3 regions of the Lentzea sp. HUAS12 genome follow, and region 3 is predicted to be linked to each of the others. Evidence: riboswitches for the same ligand, from Rfam matches in the RefSeq annotation. Region 3 holds a riboswitch; each other region holds the start of a gene.
The links. Region 3 has a riboswitch for S-adenosylmethionine ahead of thrC (threonine synthase). Riboswitches for the same ligand answer to the same signal wherever they lie in the genome.
Positions count from the first base shown of each region.

Region 1: linked by a shared signal. The riboswitch ahead of ND450_RS28675 (methionine ABC transporter ATP-binding protein) and the one ahead of thrC (threonine synthase) in region 3 are both predicted to bind S-adenosylmethionine.
Region 2: linked by a shared signal. The riboswitch ahead of ND450_RS41285 (aminotransferase class V-fold PLP-dependent enzyme) and the one ahead of thrC (threonine synthase) in region 3 are both predicted to bind S-adenosylmethionine.

Region 1 is NZ_CP099738.1:6,283,708-6,289,577, forward strand. It holds gene ND450_RS28655 (ABC-F family ATP-binding cassette domain-containing protein) at 1-295, opposite strand, end outside; gene ND450_RS28660 (4-(cytidine 5'-diphospho)-2-C-methyl-D-erythritol kinase) at 363-1,325, opposite strand; gene ND450_RS28665 (MetQ/NlpA family ABC transporter substrate-binding protein) at 1,383-2,186, opposite strand; gene ND450_RS28670 (methionine ABC transporter permease) at 2,214-2,897, opposite strand; gene ND450_RS28675 (methionine ABC transporter ATP-binding protein) at 2,894-3,892, opposite strand; SAM riboswitch class I at 4,115-4,208, opposite strand; gene rsmA (16S rRNA (adenine(1518)-N(6)/adenine(1519)-N(6))-dimethyltransferase RsmA) at 4,297-5,118, opposite strand; gene ND450_RS45885 (resuscitation-promoting factor) at 5,729-5,870, opposite strand, start outside.
Region 2 is NZ_CP099738.1:8,783,355-8,789,224, forward strand. It holds gene ND450_RS41275 (M28 family metallopeptidase) at 1-408, opposite strand, end outside; gene ND450_RS41280 (potassium/proton antiporter) at 540-2,027, shown strand; SAM riboswitch class IV at 2,101-2,215, shown strand; gene ND450_RS41285 (aminotransferase class V-fold PLP-dependent enzyme) at 2,249-3,583, shown strand; gene lspA (signal peptidase II) at 3,607-4,314, shown strand; gene ND450_RS41295 (RluA family pseudouridine synthase) at 4,415-5,299, shown strand; gene ND450_RS41300 (NAD(P)-dependent oxidoreductase) at 5,373-5,870, shown strand, end outside.
Region 3 is NZ_CP099738.1:5,352,515-5,358,384, forward strand. It holds gene ND450_RS23995 (glycoside hydrolase family 3 N-terminal domain-containing protein) at 1-394, shown strand, start outside; gene rpsT (30S ribosomal protein S20) at 520-786, shown strand; gene ND450_RS24005 (hypothetical protein) at 900-1,703, shown strand; gene holA (DNA polymerase III subunit delta) at 1,705-2,673, opposite strand; SAM riboswitch class I at 2,761-2,908, shown strand; gene thrC (threonine synthase) at 2,920-4,176, shown strand; gene ND450_RS24020 (DNA internalization-related competence protein ComEC/Rec2) at 4,187-5,870, opposite strand, start outside.

The DNA.
Region 1 (5,870 bases), 930 kb from region 3:
CGTGCTCCGCGTCGAAGCCGAGCGGGTCGATCACCGCGTTGCGCACGGTCGAGCCCTCGGGCAGTTCGGTCCGCTGCGTCACGACGGCCATCCGCAGGTCGCGCGATCGCGACACGCGGCCGTCGTCGGCGGGCTCCACCCCGGCCAGCACCTCGAGCAGCGTCGTCTTGCCGCCGCCGTTCAGACCGACGACGCCGATGCGGTCGCCCTCGTTGACGCCGAGCGACACGCGGTCGAGCAACGGCCGGACGCCGAACGACTTCGACACGGACTCCAGGTTGACCAGGTTGGCCATCAAAACCTCACGACTAGTAAGAAACTGCCCGGTGCAGGCTACCCAGGCAGGCCAAATCCCCCGACGGCTACGCGTGCACCTCGGGAGGGGTGGGCTTGGGCTCTTCAGTCGTGATCACGCGCGCTCCGGGCACCGGGCCGTGCGCCACGCGAACCGTCCGGCACACGCCGGCGCCGGCCAGTTCGGCGGCCACCTTCACCGCCGCGTCGCCGTCCTCGCACAGGAACGCCGTCGTGGGGCCGGAACCGGACACGATGCCGGCCAGCGCGCCCGCGTCGACACCCGCGCGCAGCGTCCGGCGCAGGTTCGGGCGCAGGGACACGGCCGCCGCCTGGAGGTCGTTGCCCAGCAGCAGGGCGAGCTGCCGCGGGTCGCCGGAGGACAGGCCCTCCAGCACGGCCTCGACCTCGCCCACGCGGGGCGGGTCCCCCTCGGCGCGCAGGCGGTCCAGCTCGTCGAAGACGTCCGGAGTGGACAGTCCGCGGCGGTCGAACGCCAGCACCCAGTGGAACTGGTGGCGGCCGAGCACGGGCACGATCCGCTCGCCGCGGCCGGTGCCGAGGGCGGTCGCGCCGTAGAGGGCGAAGGGGACGTCCGCGCCGAGCTTCGCGGCCAGTTCGGCCAGCTCGTCACGGCTGATGTCGAGGCGCCACAACGACGACAGGCCGACCAGCGCCGCCGCCGCGTCCGCGCTGCCGCCCGCCATGCCGCCCGCGACCGGGATGGCCTTGCGGATGACGACGCGGACCTTGGGGTCGTCGGCGTCCCTGCCGACGTGCGCGGCGAGCAGCTGGACGGCGCGCCACGCGAGGTTCGAGGCACCGGTGGGCACCTGGTCGGCGCCCTCGCCGTGGACCTCGACGCCCGGCTCGTCGGCGACCGCGACCGTGACCTCGTCGACCAGCGACAGCGCCTGGAAGACCGTCACCAGGTCGTGGTAACCGTCCGGACGCACGTCACCTACGGCCAGGTGCAGGTTGACCTTGGCCGGGACGCGAACTGTGACCGGGGGAGGAACGACTGCGAGCACCATGTCAGCCTACGGGCGTTCTCGGGTCCCGGACTCCTCCCCCGGTCGCAGTCGCGCTCAGACCGGGATGACCGAACCGTTGTACTTCTGCTTGATGTAGTCCTTGACCTGCTGCGACGCGAGCAGCTCCGCCAGGTCCCTGATGCGCTTGTCGTCCTTGAGCTCGGTGCGGGTGACCAGGCCGTTCGCGTTCGGGTTGTTCTCGGCCTTCTCCAGCGCGAGCGAGTCGGTGGCCGGCTTGAGGCCCGCGTCGATGGCGTAGTTGCCGTTGATGACCGACGCGTCGGTGTCCTCCAGCGACCGCGGCAGCTGAGCGGCCTCCAGGGGCACGAACTGCAGGTTCTTGGGGTTCTCCGCCAGGTCGCGCACGGTGGGCTGGTCGACGGCCTTGAGCTTGATCAGGCCGTTCGCCTCCAGCAGCTTCAGGCCGCGGGCCTCGTTCGTCGCGTCGTTGGCGACGGCGATCTTGGCACCGTTCGGCAGCTCGTCGAGCTTCTTGGCCTTCTTCGAGTAGAGGCCGAGCGGCTCGACGTGGACGGGCTGGACCCACTCGACCTTCGCGCCGGACTCCTTGGTGAAGGTCTCCAGGTACGGGACGGTCTGGAAGTAGTTGGCGTCGAGCGACCCGTCGACCAGCGCCGTGTTCGGCTGCACGTAGTCGGTGAACTCGACGACATCGATCTTGAGACCCTTCGACGAGGCGAGGTTGTCCGCCACGTACTTGAGGATCTCGGCGTGCGGGACCGGCGAGACGCCGACCTTGAGCGTGTCGGAGGCGCTGCTCGCACCACCCGACGAGCAGGCGGACAGAGCAGTCAAACCGGTCAAAGCGACTGCGATCAGGGCAGCACGAATACGCATGACGTTCCTTTTGAGAATTGCTACGGGTCAGACGGAGGCGTGCCGGCGCCGGTCGAAGGCGCGGGCGGCACGGGTGAAACCGAGCTGGATCACGGTGGTGAGCACGGCGAGCCACGCCACGGTGCTCCACAGGATCCGGTCGTTGAAGCGCTGGTAGCCCTCGCGGATCGCCAGGTCGCCGAGGCCACCGCCGCCGATCACGCCGGCCATCGCCGAGTACCCGATGAGGGCGATCACGGTGACGCCGATGGCGTTGATCAGCGCGGGCAGCGACTCGCGGATCAGCACGCTCTTGACGATCTTGAGGGTCGAGGCGCCGGTCGTGATCGCGGCTTCCACCACGGTCACGTGCACCTCGGACAGGATGTTCTGCACCAGCCTGCCCACGAACGGGATCGCTCCCACGGCCAGCGGCACGATGACCGCCGTGCTGCCGATCGAGCCGCCGACGATCAGGCGGGTGACCGACGTGAGCGCGACGAGCAGCACGATGAACGGCATCGAGCGGCCCAGGTCGGTGACGAAGCTCAGGATCCTGTGCACCGCGGCGTTCGGCCGCAGCCCGCCCTTGGCGGTGAGCTGCAGCCAAACACCCACGGGAACGCCCAGCAGTGTTGCGATGACAGTGGAGACGCCGACCATGTACAGCGTTTCTCCGGTGGCCTCGACGAGATACGCGATCACGTCGGACCAGGGTGTTGCAGACCTCACGCAGCTACTCCCTGCGGCCCCTTCAGGGACCTCTGCACAGCGCCGCCGGCCTCGCCGATCCACTCGAGAGCGGAGTCGGAGCGTTCGCCGTTCAGCCCCAGGCGGAAGCGCGCGACCGGGGTCTCCCCGAGACGCGTCAGGCCACCGCCGACGATGTTCAGTTCCACGCCGAACCGGTGCGCGGCCTCGGGCAGCAGCGCCCCGACCGCGGCGAACCCGACGAGCACGACGTCCGCGACGCGGTCGTAGCTGCTCTCGTTGATCGGGTTCAGGTCGACCGCGGGCAGCAGCGCACTGCTCGTGCGGCTCACCGGGTTGTTGACCAGGTCGAGGACCTTGCCGTGTTCGACGACGCGCCCCTGCTCCAGCACGGCGACGTCGTCGCAGATCTTCCGGACCACACCCATGTCGTGCGTGACGACGAGGACGGTCACACCCAGCTCAGCGCGCGCACGGTCGAGCACGGTCAGCACGGAACCGGTGGTCTCCGGGTCCAGCGCGGACGTCGGCTCGTCGGCGAGCAGCACGGACGGGTTGGCGGCGAGGGCACGCGCCACGGCGATGCGCTGGCGCTGCCCGCCGGACAGCTGGTCGGGGTACGCGGCGGCCTTGTCGGTGAGCCCGACGAGGTCGAGCAGCTCGCCGACCCTCGTCCGCCGCTGAGGTCCGGGGACTCCCGCGCTCTCGAGCGGCAGCGCGATGTTGCCGGCCGCCGTGCGCTGGCGGAGGAGCGAATCCCCTTGCGGCACAACGCCGATCTGCCTGCGAGCAGCCCTGAGGGCCGACCCGTCGAGGCTCGTGATGTCGGTGCCGTCGACGCGGATCGCCCCGGAGTCGGGACGCTCCAGCAGCGCGACGCAGCGGGCGAGAGTGGACTTGCCGGCACCGCTCGGGCCGACGACACCGAGCACGGTGCCGGCCTCGACGTCGAGGGTCACGCCGTTGAGGGCGCTGACACCCTGGAAGGACTTGGTGAGGTTTTCGACAGTGATCACTTCTGCTCCACGGCTGCGCGCGACGGCACCTCGTCCGCTCGTGGCGGACGTGCGCGGTCGAAGATTGCTGCTCAGGGGTGTGCGCCACTCTTCGTTCGAGTGCGCGTCAAAGGACTTTGAAAAGGCGCCTTAGACGAGGTGGCGACGACATGCAGAAGACGAGCGACGGCACTGGTCGATGACTCGACGGCGCGTCAGCATTCGCACGGTACCCATGGTGCTCCTCCATCGGTCCTGGCGTTAGCACCTGCCCGCATCCAGCGGGTGGTTGCTGCGACGTCGTAGAGCCAGGTCTCTCAGTCGCTCCGGATGGCAAGTAGCAGTCAACCGGACGGACGTTCGGTTGCGCAAGCCAGATTCGGATTCGTTCGACAGATCACACTGATGGCCGAAGGATCCCCGGCCTAGACCTCCGCAATCCGGATGAAGTCGATCACGCTGAGCTGCTCCCCCCGCAGCTGCGGGTCGACACCGGCCTTCTCGAGCAGTTCGTCGACGTTCGGGGTGTGTGCTTTGAGAGCAGCCCTGAGGGTCTTGCGGCGCTGCGCGAAGGCGGCGTCCACGATCTTGAAGAGCTTGGATCGGTCCACTGTGGACAGCGGCTTCTCGTGGCGCTGGAACCAGACCAGCCCCGAGTCGACGTTCGGCGCGGGCCAGAAGACGTTCTTGCCGATCGCGCCGGCCTTCTTCGCCTCGGCGTACCAGGCGAGCTTCACGCTGGGGACGCCGTAGATCTTGTTGCCGGGCTTCGCTGCCATCCGGTCGGCCACCTCGGCCTGCACCATCACCAGCCCCTTCTGGAGGCTGGGGAGCTCGGCCAGGAGGTGGAGGACCACCGGCACCGCCACGTTGTAGGGCAGGTTGGCGACGATCGCGGTGGGCTGGAACGGCAGGTCTTCCCGGGTGACTTTCATGGCGTCCTTGAGGACGACGTGGAGCTTGTGGGCGTTCTCCGGATCCATCTCTTGGACGGTCTGCGGGAGCCTTTGCGCCAGCGGGGGGTCGATTTCCACGGCCACCACCTGGCTGGCGCTCGGGAGGAGGGCGAGGGTGAGCGAGCCCAGGCCCGGGCCCACCTCCAGGACGACGTCGTCCTCGGTGAGCTCGGCCGCGGTGACGATCTTGCGGACGGTGTTGGGGTCGTGGACGAAGTTCTGGCCCAGTTTCTTGGTGGGGCGGATGTCCAGCTCTGCGGCTAGACGGCGGACTTCGGCAGGACCCAGCAGGCTCACCCCGGCATTCTCGCAGGCCTGGTGGTGGGTGGGGTGGGTGGTACCTGGGGTTGGCGGTGACGAGCGTGGGCGGTGACGAGCCGGGTCATGTCATCGCCGCTTCGCGACGATCGCGATCGGGGCTTGACTTCGGGGCCCTTGCGAGGCCTTTCTCGGCCTGATGAAGGCCGGTCTGTGAAGCCCGGCCGAGTGGTCAAGTTCAAGGACTCGCACCCGAAGTCAAGCCCCGATCGCCGTCGGGGTCGGGTCATTACCGCTGGTCAGAGTGGGTAGAGGTAGGGGCGGCTCGGCTTCGCCATTGCGCTGGGTGGTGGGGTGGCTCGCCTTCGGCTTCGCCTGGACCTGCACCGCCTCACGCCGGGCCTGGGTGGTCTCACCCGTGCCGCGCCTCACGCCTGCCGCGATCCGCCGCATCTCCCATGCCGCGCCGCACCTCACCCAGCCCTGCCGCGCGCCACCGTGGCGGGTGCGCTCCCCCGGCAACCCGCCCGCAGACGCGTCCCAGCCGTCCAGCCCCACCAAGTCCCCGCCCAGCGGGCCCCGGACGCGACGAAGGCCGCCCCTGGCGGTCCAGGAGCGGCCTTCGTCGGGGGACGGAGAGGGTTTACGGCAGGCCGAGCTTCGCGCGGCAGCCCGGCCACGCCGAGTACGTGCCGCCGCGGCCGTCGCGGAGCTTGGTGGCGATGGCGATCTGCTGCTCGCGGGTGGCCTGGTGCGGGAGCTGCGCGTAGGCGGTGCCGCCGTAG
Region 2 (5,870 bases), 3.4 Mb from region 3:
GACCTCCAGGATCGACGCCGAACCGGTGCCGTTGTCGTTGATGCCGGGGCCCGCCGAGACGCTGTCGAGGTGGCCGCCCAGCATCACGACGTTGTTCGCGTCGCCTCCGGGGTAGTCCGCGATCAGGTTGTAGCCCGTGGCGCCGTTGGAGGTGAACGACTGGACGCGAGTGGTGTAGCCGGCCGCGTCGAGCTTGCTCTTGACCCAGTTGATCGAGGCCAGGTACCCCGGTCGTCCGTGCGCGCGGTTGCCGCTGTTGGCGTTCGCGATGGACTGGAACTGGTTCAGGTGGGCTTGTACGTTCGCCACGTTGATGTTGGGCGCCGCCAGTGCGGCCGGCGCCGCTGCTTGTGCTGCTGTGCTTCCGGTCACCATCAAGGCGGCCGCCAGCGCGATCAGGATCCTCATGGTTCAACTCCGTGCAGGGTGAGGGATTGAGCCACTGATCAACATGCTCCGTCGTGCATGTGCCCGCTAGGGGCGAACGGCGGGAGTTGTTAACTCGTCTGATTCGTCGGAATCGATGGTGATCAACCAGAATGGTCCAGGTGGGTGACGTCACGGTTGTTCTGGGCATCGGCGCCGCCGTGCTGCTGATCTCGGTGATCGCGGTGCGCGTGTCGACCCGGCTCGGGCTGCCCTCGCTCCTGCTCTACCTCGGCATCGGCGTGCTGCTCGGCGAGTCGGTCTTCGGCATCAAGTTCGACGACGCCGACCTGACGCAGTCGCTCGGCATCGCGGCCCTGGTGCTGATCCTGACCGAGGGTGGCATCACCACGCGCTGGAACGCGGTGAAACCCTCGCTGTGGCTGGGGGTCGCACTGTCCACAGTGGCCGTTGTGGTCAGCGTGGCGGTGACCGGAACGGCGTTGCACTTCCTGCTCGGCCTCGACTGGCGGATGGCGTTGCTGTGGGGCGCGGTGCTGTCGTCCACCGACGCGGCCGCCGTGTTCAGCGTCCTGCGCTCGTTAGGTGTCGGGGCGCGGCTCACGGGCGCGCTCGAACTGGAGTCCGGTCTCAACGACGCGCCGGTCTACATCGCCGTCGTGCTGCTGGCCTCGTCCGACCGGATCTCGTGGACCGCGCCGCTGCTGGTGGTCTACGAACTCGGCGCGGGCGCGCTCATCGGCGTCTTGCTCGGGTTCCTCGGCGGAGCGGGGCTGAGACGCGCGGCGCTGCCCTCCACCGGTCTCTACCCGCTCGCCACCGTGGCGGTGTGCGTGATCGCCTACACGGCAGGCGACCTCGTGCACGCGTCCGGTTTCCTCGCCACGTACGTCGCCGCGCTGGTCCTCGGCAACGCCCGCCTGCCGCACCGCGCCGACACCCTCTCGTTCGCCGAAGGTCTCGGCTGGCTCGCCCAGATCGGGCTCTTCGTGCTCCTCGGCCTCTACGCCTCGCCGTCGCGACTGCCCGACGTGCTGTTCCCGGCGCTGGTCGCGGGTGTCGTGCTGACGTTCGTGGCGCGGCCTCTGTCGGTGGTGTTGTCCTCGCTGCCGTTCAAGGTGCCGTGGCGCGAACAGGCGTTCCTCTCCTGGTCGGGGCTGCGCGGAGCGGTGCCGATCGTGTTCGCGCTGATCCCGCTGATCCAGGGCGTCGAGGGTGCGCGGCAACTGGTCGACGTGGTGTTCCTGCTGGTCGTCGTGCTGACGATCGTGCAGGGCACGACGTTGCCGTTCCTCGCGCGGCGGCTCGGGCTGGTGAAGACGGGGGAGGCGCTGGAGGTCCAGGTCGACGCCTCGCCGCTCGACGAGCTCGGCGCCGAACTGCTGCAGGTGCACATCCAGCGCGGGTCGAAGCTGCACGGCGTCTACATGTCCGAGCTGAGGCTGCCGAGCGGCGCCACGGTGAGCCTCGTGGTGCGCGGCGGGAAGAGTTTCACGCCACAACCGACGACCCGGCTCCAGACCGACGACCAGTTGCTCATCGTCACCACCGAAGAGGTGCGCGATGCCGCTGAGCGGCGCGTTCGTGCCGTCGACAGGGCCGGTCGCTACGCACGGTGGAAGGGCGAGACCGGCGATTGATCGGTTCCCGACCCTTCTCAGCATGTGAATCGGGTGTCGACGGGAGGATCACCCTCCGCTAACGTCGTCGGCAGGTCATGAGAGCCAGCGTCAAGCCCAAGCTTGCTGGCCGGCAACCCTCCAACCGCGGTGGGGTGCCCTTGGTGAGGACCTGGTCCGGCGCGTGGGGCGCCGGTCAAGCGCGGGCCTCCAGGTAGGCCCCTGGCCTCGGAGGCAGCTCGATGACGCTCGCGATCACCCCCAGCAGCACCACCACCGCCGTTCCGGCTGTCGTCGGCGCCGACCTGCGGGTTCCGCTGGTCACCGGAGAGCGCGTCACCTACGCCAACCTCGACCACGCGGCGTCGGCACCCTGTCTGCAGGAGGTGCGCGACGCCGTCGACGAGCTGCTGCCCTGGTACGCGAGCGTGCACCGCGGCGCCGGCTTCGCCTCGCAGGTCTCGACCCGCGTCTACGAGCAGGCCCGCGACCGCGTCCGCAAGTTCGTCGGCGCGCACGCGTCCGACACCGTCGTCTTCACGCGCAACACCACGGACTCGCTGAACCTGTTGGCGCGCAGCGTTCCCCGCAACACCGCCGTCGTGCTGTTCGACAGCGAGCACCACGCGGCGCTGCTGCCGTGGAGGGGCCCCAACGTCCAGCGCGTTCCCGCACCGTCTTCGTCTGGCGCCGCAGTTGTCGCGCTGGACCGGGCTCTTGCCGTCGCCCCGGTCGGCCCGAGGCTCGTGATCGTCACCGGGGCGTCCAACGTCACGGGGGAGCTGTGGCCGGTCGCCGAGCTCGCGAAGGTCGCCCGCCGCCACGGCGCGCGCATCGCGCTCGACGCGGCCCAGCTCGCCCCGCACCGCCCGATCAACGCCCGTGAGCTGGGTGTCGACTACATCGCGTTCTCCGGCCACAAGATCTACGCGCCGTTCGGCGCCGGTGTGCTGGTCGGCCGGGCCGACTGGCTGCAGCAGGCCCAGCCGTACCTCGTCGGCGGCGGCGCGACCTCCAAGGTGACCGACCACGGCGACCGCCTCGGTGTGGCCTGGTCCGCGGTGCCCGAGCGGCACGAGGCCGGCAGCCCGAACGTCGTCGGCGTGCACGCGCTGGCCTCGGCCTGCGAGATCCTGTCGCGGCACTGGGAGCAGACGGTCGCGCACGAGCAGGAGTTGCTCACGCGCCTGCGCACCGGCCTGAACGCGATCCCCGGCCTCCGCGAGCTGCAGATCCTGACCGACGCCGACAAGGTCGGGGTCGTGAGTTTCACGGTCTCCGGTTTCGACGCGGGCTTCCTCGCGGCGGCGCTGTCCGCCGAGTACGGCATCGGCGTGCGTGACGGAGCGTTCTGCGCCCACGTGATCGTGGGCCGCCTCGTCAAGCAGGTCGGATCGCACGAGCAGCGTGCCGTGCGCGCGTCGATCGGCCTCGGCACGACGGCCGAGCACGTCGACCGTTTGGTGGCGGCGCTGCGCACCCTCGTCACCGAAGGTCCGAAGTGGACCTACACGCGGCAGGACGGCCGCTGGGTCCCCGAGAACGACGACCGAACCCTGCCGCCGTTCCTCGCGTAGTCCCTTTCGTGGACACTGACCTGGTGAGTGACGAGCCCAAGGCCCCGGAGGAAGAGGCCGCGAAGGCCGCCGACGAGCCCGCGGAGGAGCACGCCGGCGAGCGGGAGGAACCCGCCGTCGCGGAGAAGCCCGCGGAGCCCGGCGCGAAGGCCGACGACGACGAGGAGTTCTCGATCACCGGCTCGCTGCCGGAGCCGCGGATCAGGACCCTTGCGGTGCTGGCGGGCGGGGTGCTGGCCCTGGACGTGCTCACCAAGGTCGTGTCGGTGGCGTTCCTCGAGGACGCCGGCCCGATCAAGCTGTTCGGCGGCGTGCTCTACCTGACGTTCGTCCGCAACCCCGGCGCCGCGTTCGGCCTGGGCGAGGGCATGACGTGGGTCCTCGCGCTGATCGCGCTGGGCGTCGCCGGGTTCATCTTCTGGATCTCGCGCAACCTGCGCTCGGAGAAGTGGGCCGTCGGCCTCGGCCTGGTGCTCGGCGGCGCCGTCGGCAACCTGGTCGACCGGCTCTTCCGCGAGCCCGGCCCGATGCGCGGCCACGTGGTCGACTTCCTGTCGCTGTTCGACCCCTACGGCCGGGTGTGGCCGGTGTTCAACGTCGCGGACATGGCGATCATCGGCGGCGGCGTGACGATCATCGTGCTGGCGCTGCTGCAGCACGACTACGACGGGACGGTCCACCGCGAGGCGCCCGTGCTCGTGGAGGCCGACGGTCAGCCGGAGCCGAAATAGCTGCTCCTGGTAGTTTCAGCGGGTTCTGCAAGGAGAAGAAGGTCGAGGCCCCCGCGTGAGCGGTTACCGAACGCTGCCGATTCCCGACGGACTGGACGGCATGCGCGTCGACGCCGGCCTCGCGAAGCTGCTCGGCCTGTCCCGCACCGCCGTCGCGGCCATCGCCGACGCCGACGACGTGCTGGTCGACGGCCGGGTCGTGGGCAAGTCCGACCGGCTCACCGCCGGGTCGATGCTCGAGATCACGCTGCCCGCGCCGCCGCAGCCGATCACCGTCCAGGCGATCCCCGTCGAGGGCCTGGAGATCATCCACGAGGACGACGACATCATCGTCGTGGACAAGCCCGTCGGCGTCGCCGTGCACCCGTCACCCGGCTGGACCGGGCCGACCGTCGTCGGTGGTCTCGCCGCCGCGGGCCACCGCGTCGCCACCTCCGGTGCCGCCGAGCGCCAAGGCGTCGTGCACCGGCTCGACGTCGGCACCACCGGCGTGATGGTCGTCGCGAAGTCCGAGTCCGCGTACTCCGCCCTGAAGCACGCCTTCAAGGAGCGGACCGTCGACAAGGTCTACCACGCGATCGTGCAGGGCCACCCGGACCCGATCAAGGGCACCATCGACGCCCCGATCGACCGCCACCCGAAGCACGACTACAAGTTCGCGGTGATGAACTCCGGCAAGCCGTCCATCACGCACTACGAGGTGATGGAGGCGTTCCGCGCCGCCTCCCTCGTAGAGGTGCACCTGGAAACCGGCCGCACGCACCAGATCCGCGTGCACTTCTCGGCGCTGCACCACCCGTGCGTCGGCGACCTGACGTACGGCGCCGACCCGACGCTGTCCAAGCGCCTCGGCGTCTCGCGGCAGTGGCTGCACGCGCGTCAGCTCGGCTTCCACCACCCGGCGGACGGCCAGTGGGTCACGTTCACGTCCGAGTACCCGGCCGACCTGGCCTCCGCGCTGGAGAAGCTGCGCGACGAAGGCTGATTGCGTCTGGGTAAATCGCCGGTTAGCTAGGTTGCACTTGATGTTAACCGGTGTGCTCCATAGCGTTCGAGGCATGGAGCTCACCATTCTCGCGGCCTCGGGCCGCACCGGTCTCGCCCTCACCCGCCAGGCGCTGGAGCGCGGCCACACCGTCACGGCGATCGCCCGCACCCCGTCCCGGATCACCGTCGACCACCCGAACCTGCGCAAGGTCGCCGGTGAGGTGGGCGGTCCGCTGAGCATCGACGCGGACTCCGTCGTGCTGTCCGGTCTCGGCACCGACACCCCGGGCGTGCTGCTCGACGGCGCCAAGGCCGTGATCGCCGCCGGTCCGCGCCGGATCGTCTGGCTCGGCGCGTACGGCACGGGCCCGTCGGCCGAGGCGGCGGGCGAGGGCGCGGCGGTGCTGGCCGAGTTCTTCGGCGACCGGATCCCGGACAAGATCGCGGCCGACACCGCCGTCCTCGAAGCCGGTGGCACCGTCTTCCACGCCGGGGTGCTCACCGACGAGCCCGCGGGTCCGGGCCGCACGGTCGGCCTGGACGAGGCGCCGGCGTTCGACCTGGGGGCG
Region 3 (5,870 bases):
CTCGGCCGGCGCGAAGTACGACCCGCTCTACGCTTTCGGGCACGGGCTGTCGTACACGTCGTTCACGACTTCGGGGCCGTCGGTGTCGGTGGACCGTTCGAACGGCGTGGTGAAGTTCACCGTGGCGAACACCGGCCCGCGTGCGGGCACGGCCGTGGTGCCGGTCCACGTCCGCCAACCGGCCTCCCCGGTGCTGACCCCGGACGCCCGTCTGGTGGGCTTCACCCGCGTGGAACTCGCCGCAGGGCAGTCGAAGCAGGTCGAGGTGCCGTTCGCGCTCTCCCAGCTGGCCCTGACCGTCGGCGACGTGGACGGCGGCGGACGGCGTGAGGTCGCCCGCGGTGGCTACGAGGCCGTGGTGGGTGCCGACAAGGCCACCTTCACGGTGCGCTGAGCTGGCCTGATATCCTTCGTCGTCGTGAACGCGCGGCTCTCCGCCGTGGAGGAGACCCGGTCCTCGTGGCCGGTGCCGACCAAGCGCGTCACGAACCCCGGTTTCGACAAGAAGGGTGATGTCGCATGGCGAACATCAAGTCCCAGCTCAAGCGGATCAAGACCAACGAGAAGGCCCGCCTTCGCAACAAGTCGGTCAAGTCGTCCCTGAAGACGGCCATCCGCAAGTTCCGCGAGGCTGCCGAGGCCGGTGACAAGGCGAAGGCCCTGGAGCTGCTGCAGGACGCGTCCCGCAAGCTCGACAAGGCCGCCAGCAAGGGCGTCATCCACGCCAACCAGGCCGCCAACAAGAAGTCGGCGATGGCGCTGCGCGCGAACTCCCTCGAGGGCTGATCTCGCACGCGGAGCTTCGAGCTTCTGCTGAGAGGGCTCCACCTCCTCCGGGAGGTGGAGCCCTTTCGTGTTCATGCGCACACGACCGCGTCATTGGTGTAGGCGTAGTCCTCATGGAATCGCTGCCGCGTCTCGACTTCTTCGAGCTGCACGACCTCGACGGCACCCCGCCCGTGCTGCGGACCCTGCACACGGAGTCGATCCTCACGATCTACCGGCTGACGGACGCGGCGCGCGAGTACTCCCGCCCGCTGGCGCTCGCCCTGCGGTCGGGCGCGGACCACCGGATCGTCGACCTCTGCTCGGGTTCGGGAGGGCCGCTGCCGCTGATCCAGCGGCGGTTGCACGCCTCAGGTGTCCACACCTGGGTGACGCTGACCGACCTGGTGCCGAACGTGCCCGCGTTCGAGCGCGTCGCCGCTTCCAATCGGCGACGGCTGGACTCGTGCTGCTCGGTGGACCACGTGTCGTCGTCGGTCGACGCCACGGACTGCCGGCTGGAAGGCACGCGGACGATCTACGGCGCCTTCCACCACTTCCCGCCCGCGCTGGCGACGCGCATGCTGCAGAACGCCGTCGACACCCGGCAGCCCATAGTGGTCGTGGACACCAAACGGTCGTGGCTCTACGTGCTGGTGTTCCCGTTCTTCCTGACGCTGGCCGTGCTGCTCGCGGCGCCGTTCCAGCGCAATCCCCTGCCGCGCTACCTGCTGCGGCTGGCGCTGACGTACGTCGTGCCGGTGCTGCCGTTCATGATGTTCTTCGACAGCTTGGTGTCGTTCCTGCGCATGTACGGGCGCGCGGAACTGCGGCGGATGGTCGACGGCTTGCGCGACACCGCGACGTTCACGTGGACGATCGGCGTCGAACCCGGCTTCACCGGCGCCCAGTACCTGATCGGGATTCCGAGGCGCTGACCTAGCGTCGGCTGTGCGCGGCCACGATCCGGAGCACCGCGCGCTCCAGCGCGTAGTCGGCGTCGGCCGCCACGCCCTTCACGTCCGCGTTGAGCCCCGCGACCACCTGCATCGCGTCCGCGAGACCCGTCTGGTCCCAGCCTCGGGCCTGGGCCTGCGCCTTCTTGATCTTCCACGGCGGCATGCCGAGCGGCCCGGCCAGGCTGAACGGGTCGGCGCGGCCCACGGCGGACACCCGCGCGACCGTGCGCACCGCGTCCGCCAGCGCGTCCGCGACCAGCACGTGCGGCACACCGAGCTGCATGGCCCAGCGCAACGCCTCCATGGCGCCCGCCCTGTCCCCCACGACGGCCTTCTCCGCGACGGCGAACCCCGTCACCTCGGCCTTGCCCTGGTGGTAGCGGCGGATCTCCTCGATCGTCACCTTGCCGTCGGTGTCGGACACGAGCTGCGAGGCGGCCGCCGCGAGCTCGCGCAGGTTCGTGCCGACGGCGTCGATGAGCGTGGCGACGGCCTCCGGGTCGATCTTGCCGCCCGCCTGCCGCACCTCGTTGCGCACGAACGCCTCGCGCTCCGCGGGCTTGGTGACCTTGCCGCACTCGGTGACCGCGGCACCGGCCTTCTTCAGCTGCCCCGGCAGGTCCTTGGCCGCCTTGCTGCGACCACCGCCCGTGTGCACGACGACGAGCGTGACCCCGTCCGCGGGCGCCTTGACGTAGGAGAGCACCGTGTCGGCGACCTCCTTGCTGATGTCCTGACCGTTCTGCAGGACGATCACCCGCCCCTCCGCGAACAGCGACGGACTCACCAGTTCGGCGAGCTCAGGAGGGGTGAGATCAGTCACCTGGACGCGGGTCAGGTCGGCGCTCGGATCGACCTTCCGCGCGGCCTCGAGAGCCGCGCGAACAGCCCGTTCGACCAGCAGCTCCTCTTCGCCGACGACGAGGTGCAGTGACTCCGGTGCGCTCACGACCGGCATCCTCCCACGTCCCGGATCGTGGGCGATTGTGGATCGGCAACCGACACATGCCGTAGGTTGGTGGCCACAACTGAACACCGCTCATCCAGAGGGGCAGAGGGACCGGCCCGAAGAAGCCCCGGCAACCGGCGTCAGCGCTGTGTGCACACATACCTGTGCGCGCATCTGAGTGCAGACGATCACGGTGCCAATTCCGACCCGTTCGATTTCGCGGGACAGATGAGGAGATACCTCGCGATGACTGCTGTCAGTGTGCCCACGAGCACCAAGTTCGACCTCGGCCCCGCCCGCGCGCTGCTGTGCCGGGAGTGCGGCAACGAAACCCCTCTCGCTCCTGAATACGCCTGTCTCGAGTGTTTCGGGCCGCTGGAAGTGGCCTACGACTTCGGGAAGATCCGGCGCGAGGACATCGAGGCCGGCCCCAAGTCCATCTGGCGCTACCGCGGCCTCCTCCCCGTTCCGTCCACTGTGGAACAGCACCCGAACACCGACCCCGGCGGCACCCGCCTGGTCGAGGCCCACAACCTCGCCAAGGCCCTGGGCGTCCGCAAGGTCTGGGTGAAGGACGACACCGGCAACCCCACGCACTCGTTCAAGGACCGGGTGGTCGGCGTCGCCCTCGCCGCCGCCCGCGAACTCGGCTTCAAGGTGCTGGCCTGCCCGTCCACCGGCAACCTGGCGAACGCCGTCGCCGCGGCCGCGGCCCGCGCCGGCTGGAAGTCCGTCGTCCTCGTCCCCTCCAACCTCGAGCGCGCCAAGATTCTGATGAGCGCCGTCTACGACGGCTCGCTGATCGCCGTCGACGGCAACTACGACGACGTCAACCGCCTCGCCCAGGAGCTCGCCGCGGAGAACGAGGACTGGGCGTTCGTCAACGTCAACGTCCGCCCGTACTACGCGGAAGGCTCCAAGACCCTCGGCTACGAGGTCGCCGAACAGCTCGGCTGGCGCCTGCCCGACCAGATCGTCGTGCCGATCGCCTCCGGCTCGCAGCTCACCAAGGTCGACAAGGCGTTCCGCGAACTCGGCCAGCTCGACCTCGTGGAAGCCTCCCCGTACAAGGTGTTCGGCGCGCAGGCCACGGGCTGCTCCCCGATCTCCGCCGCCTTCAAGGCGGGCCACGACGTCATCCGCCCGGTCCGCCCGGACACGATCGCCCGCTCGCTGGCGATCGGGGCCCCGGCCGACGGCCCGTACGTGCTCGACGCGGTCCGCCGCACCAACGGCGCCATCGAGGACGTCACCGACGAAGAGGTCGTCGAGGGCATCAAGCTCCTCGCCCGCACCGAGGGCATCTTCGCCGAGACCGCCGGCGGCGTGACCGTCGCGACGGCGAAGAAGCTGATCGAGACGGGCCAGCTCGACCCCGACGCCGAGACCGTGCTGCTGATCACCGGCGACGGCCTCAAGACCCTCGACGCACTGGGCGACACGGTCGGCCCGCGCGCGACGGTCCCGCCGTCGGCCGAGGCCGTCATCAAGGCACTGGGTTAATCACCCCGGATCACCTCCTTCCGGCTCGGGGGCGCACACGCGTCCCCGAGCCGCTTTGTGACTGCGCGGGACGCCTCACAGGGCGATCGCGTCCGTCTCGAGCCAGCCCGTGCGGGGAAAGCGCAGCAGGCCGTCGACCACGTGCGGCCCGACCTGCTCCACGGTCGCGCGCCACGCCACGATCCGTTGCGGCCACGGGGCTTCCGCCTTCAGCGCGTTGTAGTGGTAGTCGTGCCAGATGTCCGGCGCGATCCGCAGTTCGTCGTCGAAGACGTGCTCCGCGACGAGGTCGTATGCCTCTTCCGGCGACTCGGCCTTCGTCGGGGGCAGCACGTGCGTGGTCGTCGCCCGGTACGTGACGGCGCGGGTGCCGTCTTCGAGTGTTTCGCAGATGTAGTAACCGAAATCGGGCTTGAGTTCGTCGTGCGGCCACGGCGTCGCCGTGTAGTTCGTCTGCCACAGCGCCCATGCGAGGCCGGGCGTGCCGCCGGCGATCGGGTAGCGCGCGTTGAACAACCTGACCCAGACCATCTCTTCTCCTTCGTACGATTCGGTTTCCCGGCAGTACCGCCAGGTCTCCGTCCTTGTCCGTGCGCAACACCAAGGCGCCTCCCGCCCGCAACACGTCGATGACGTGCGCGCTCGGGTGCCCGTACCTGTTGCCCGTGCCGACGCTGACCAGCGCCACCCGCGGCCGCACGGCCTTGAGAAACGCGGGCAGTGAGTAGCGGCTGCCGTGGTGAGGCACCTTGAGCACCTCGGCGTTCAGGTCCCGCTCCCCCAGCAGCGCCGCCTGGCCGGCCAGTTCGACGTCGCCGGTGAGCAACACCCGGCCCGCTCTCGTGTGTGCCTTGAGCACGAGCGAGTAGTCGTTCACCGTCGTGTTCTCGTCCTCGGCGACCGGTGGCCTCCTGGGGCCCATCACCTCCAACTCCAGTCCTGGCAAGGCGAACCGCTCGCCCGCCTTCGGCTCGACGACCCGCACGGCGTGAGCGCGCGTTCGTCTGCTGACCTCCCTCCACGCCCACGCGGGCTCCTTGAGCGGCCCGACCGCGACCGCCCCCACCACACGCCCGGTGAGCACGGCGTCGAGGCCACCGACGTGGTCCGCGTGCAGGTGTGTCAGCACGACCAGCGGAATCTTGTTGATTCCCAACGTCTTCAGGCACCGGTCGACCGCGCCGGGATCCGGCCCGGTGTCGACCAGCACCGCCGTCTCCGGGTCGTCGGTGGCGAGCACCAGCGCGTCGCCCTGGCCCACGTCACAACTGACGACCTTCCACCCGTCGGGCGGCCAGACCGGCGCCACCACTCGCAACGGCACCAGCACCACGAACCCGCCGACGAGCACAGCGACGACCAACGTCCGCGTCTTCTTGAACCGCAACAACAACACGACCGCCACGGTGACCGCCGTGAGCGCGATGGCCCCGCTCCAGCCGTCCGGCCAGCCGACCGCCGCTCCGGGCACGACCGACGCCTGCCGCCCGACCAGAACCAGCCAACTCACCGCCGGCCCGGCCACGTGGGTGACGACCTCAGCGACCTGAGGCGAGAGCGGCGCAACTGCCGCCGCCACCACACCCAGCACCGTCGCCGGCGCCACCACCGGTCCGGCGACCAGGTTGGCCACCACCGACACGAGGCTCACCTGCCCGGACAACCCGGCCACCACGGGAGCCGTGGCGAGGCTC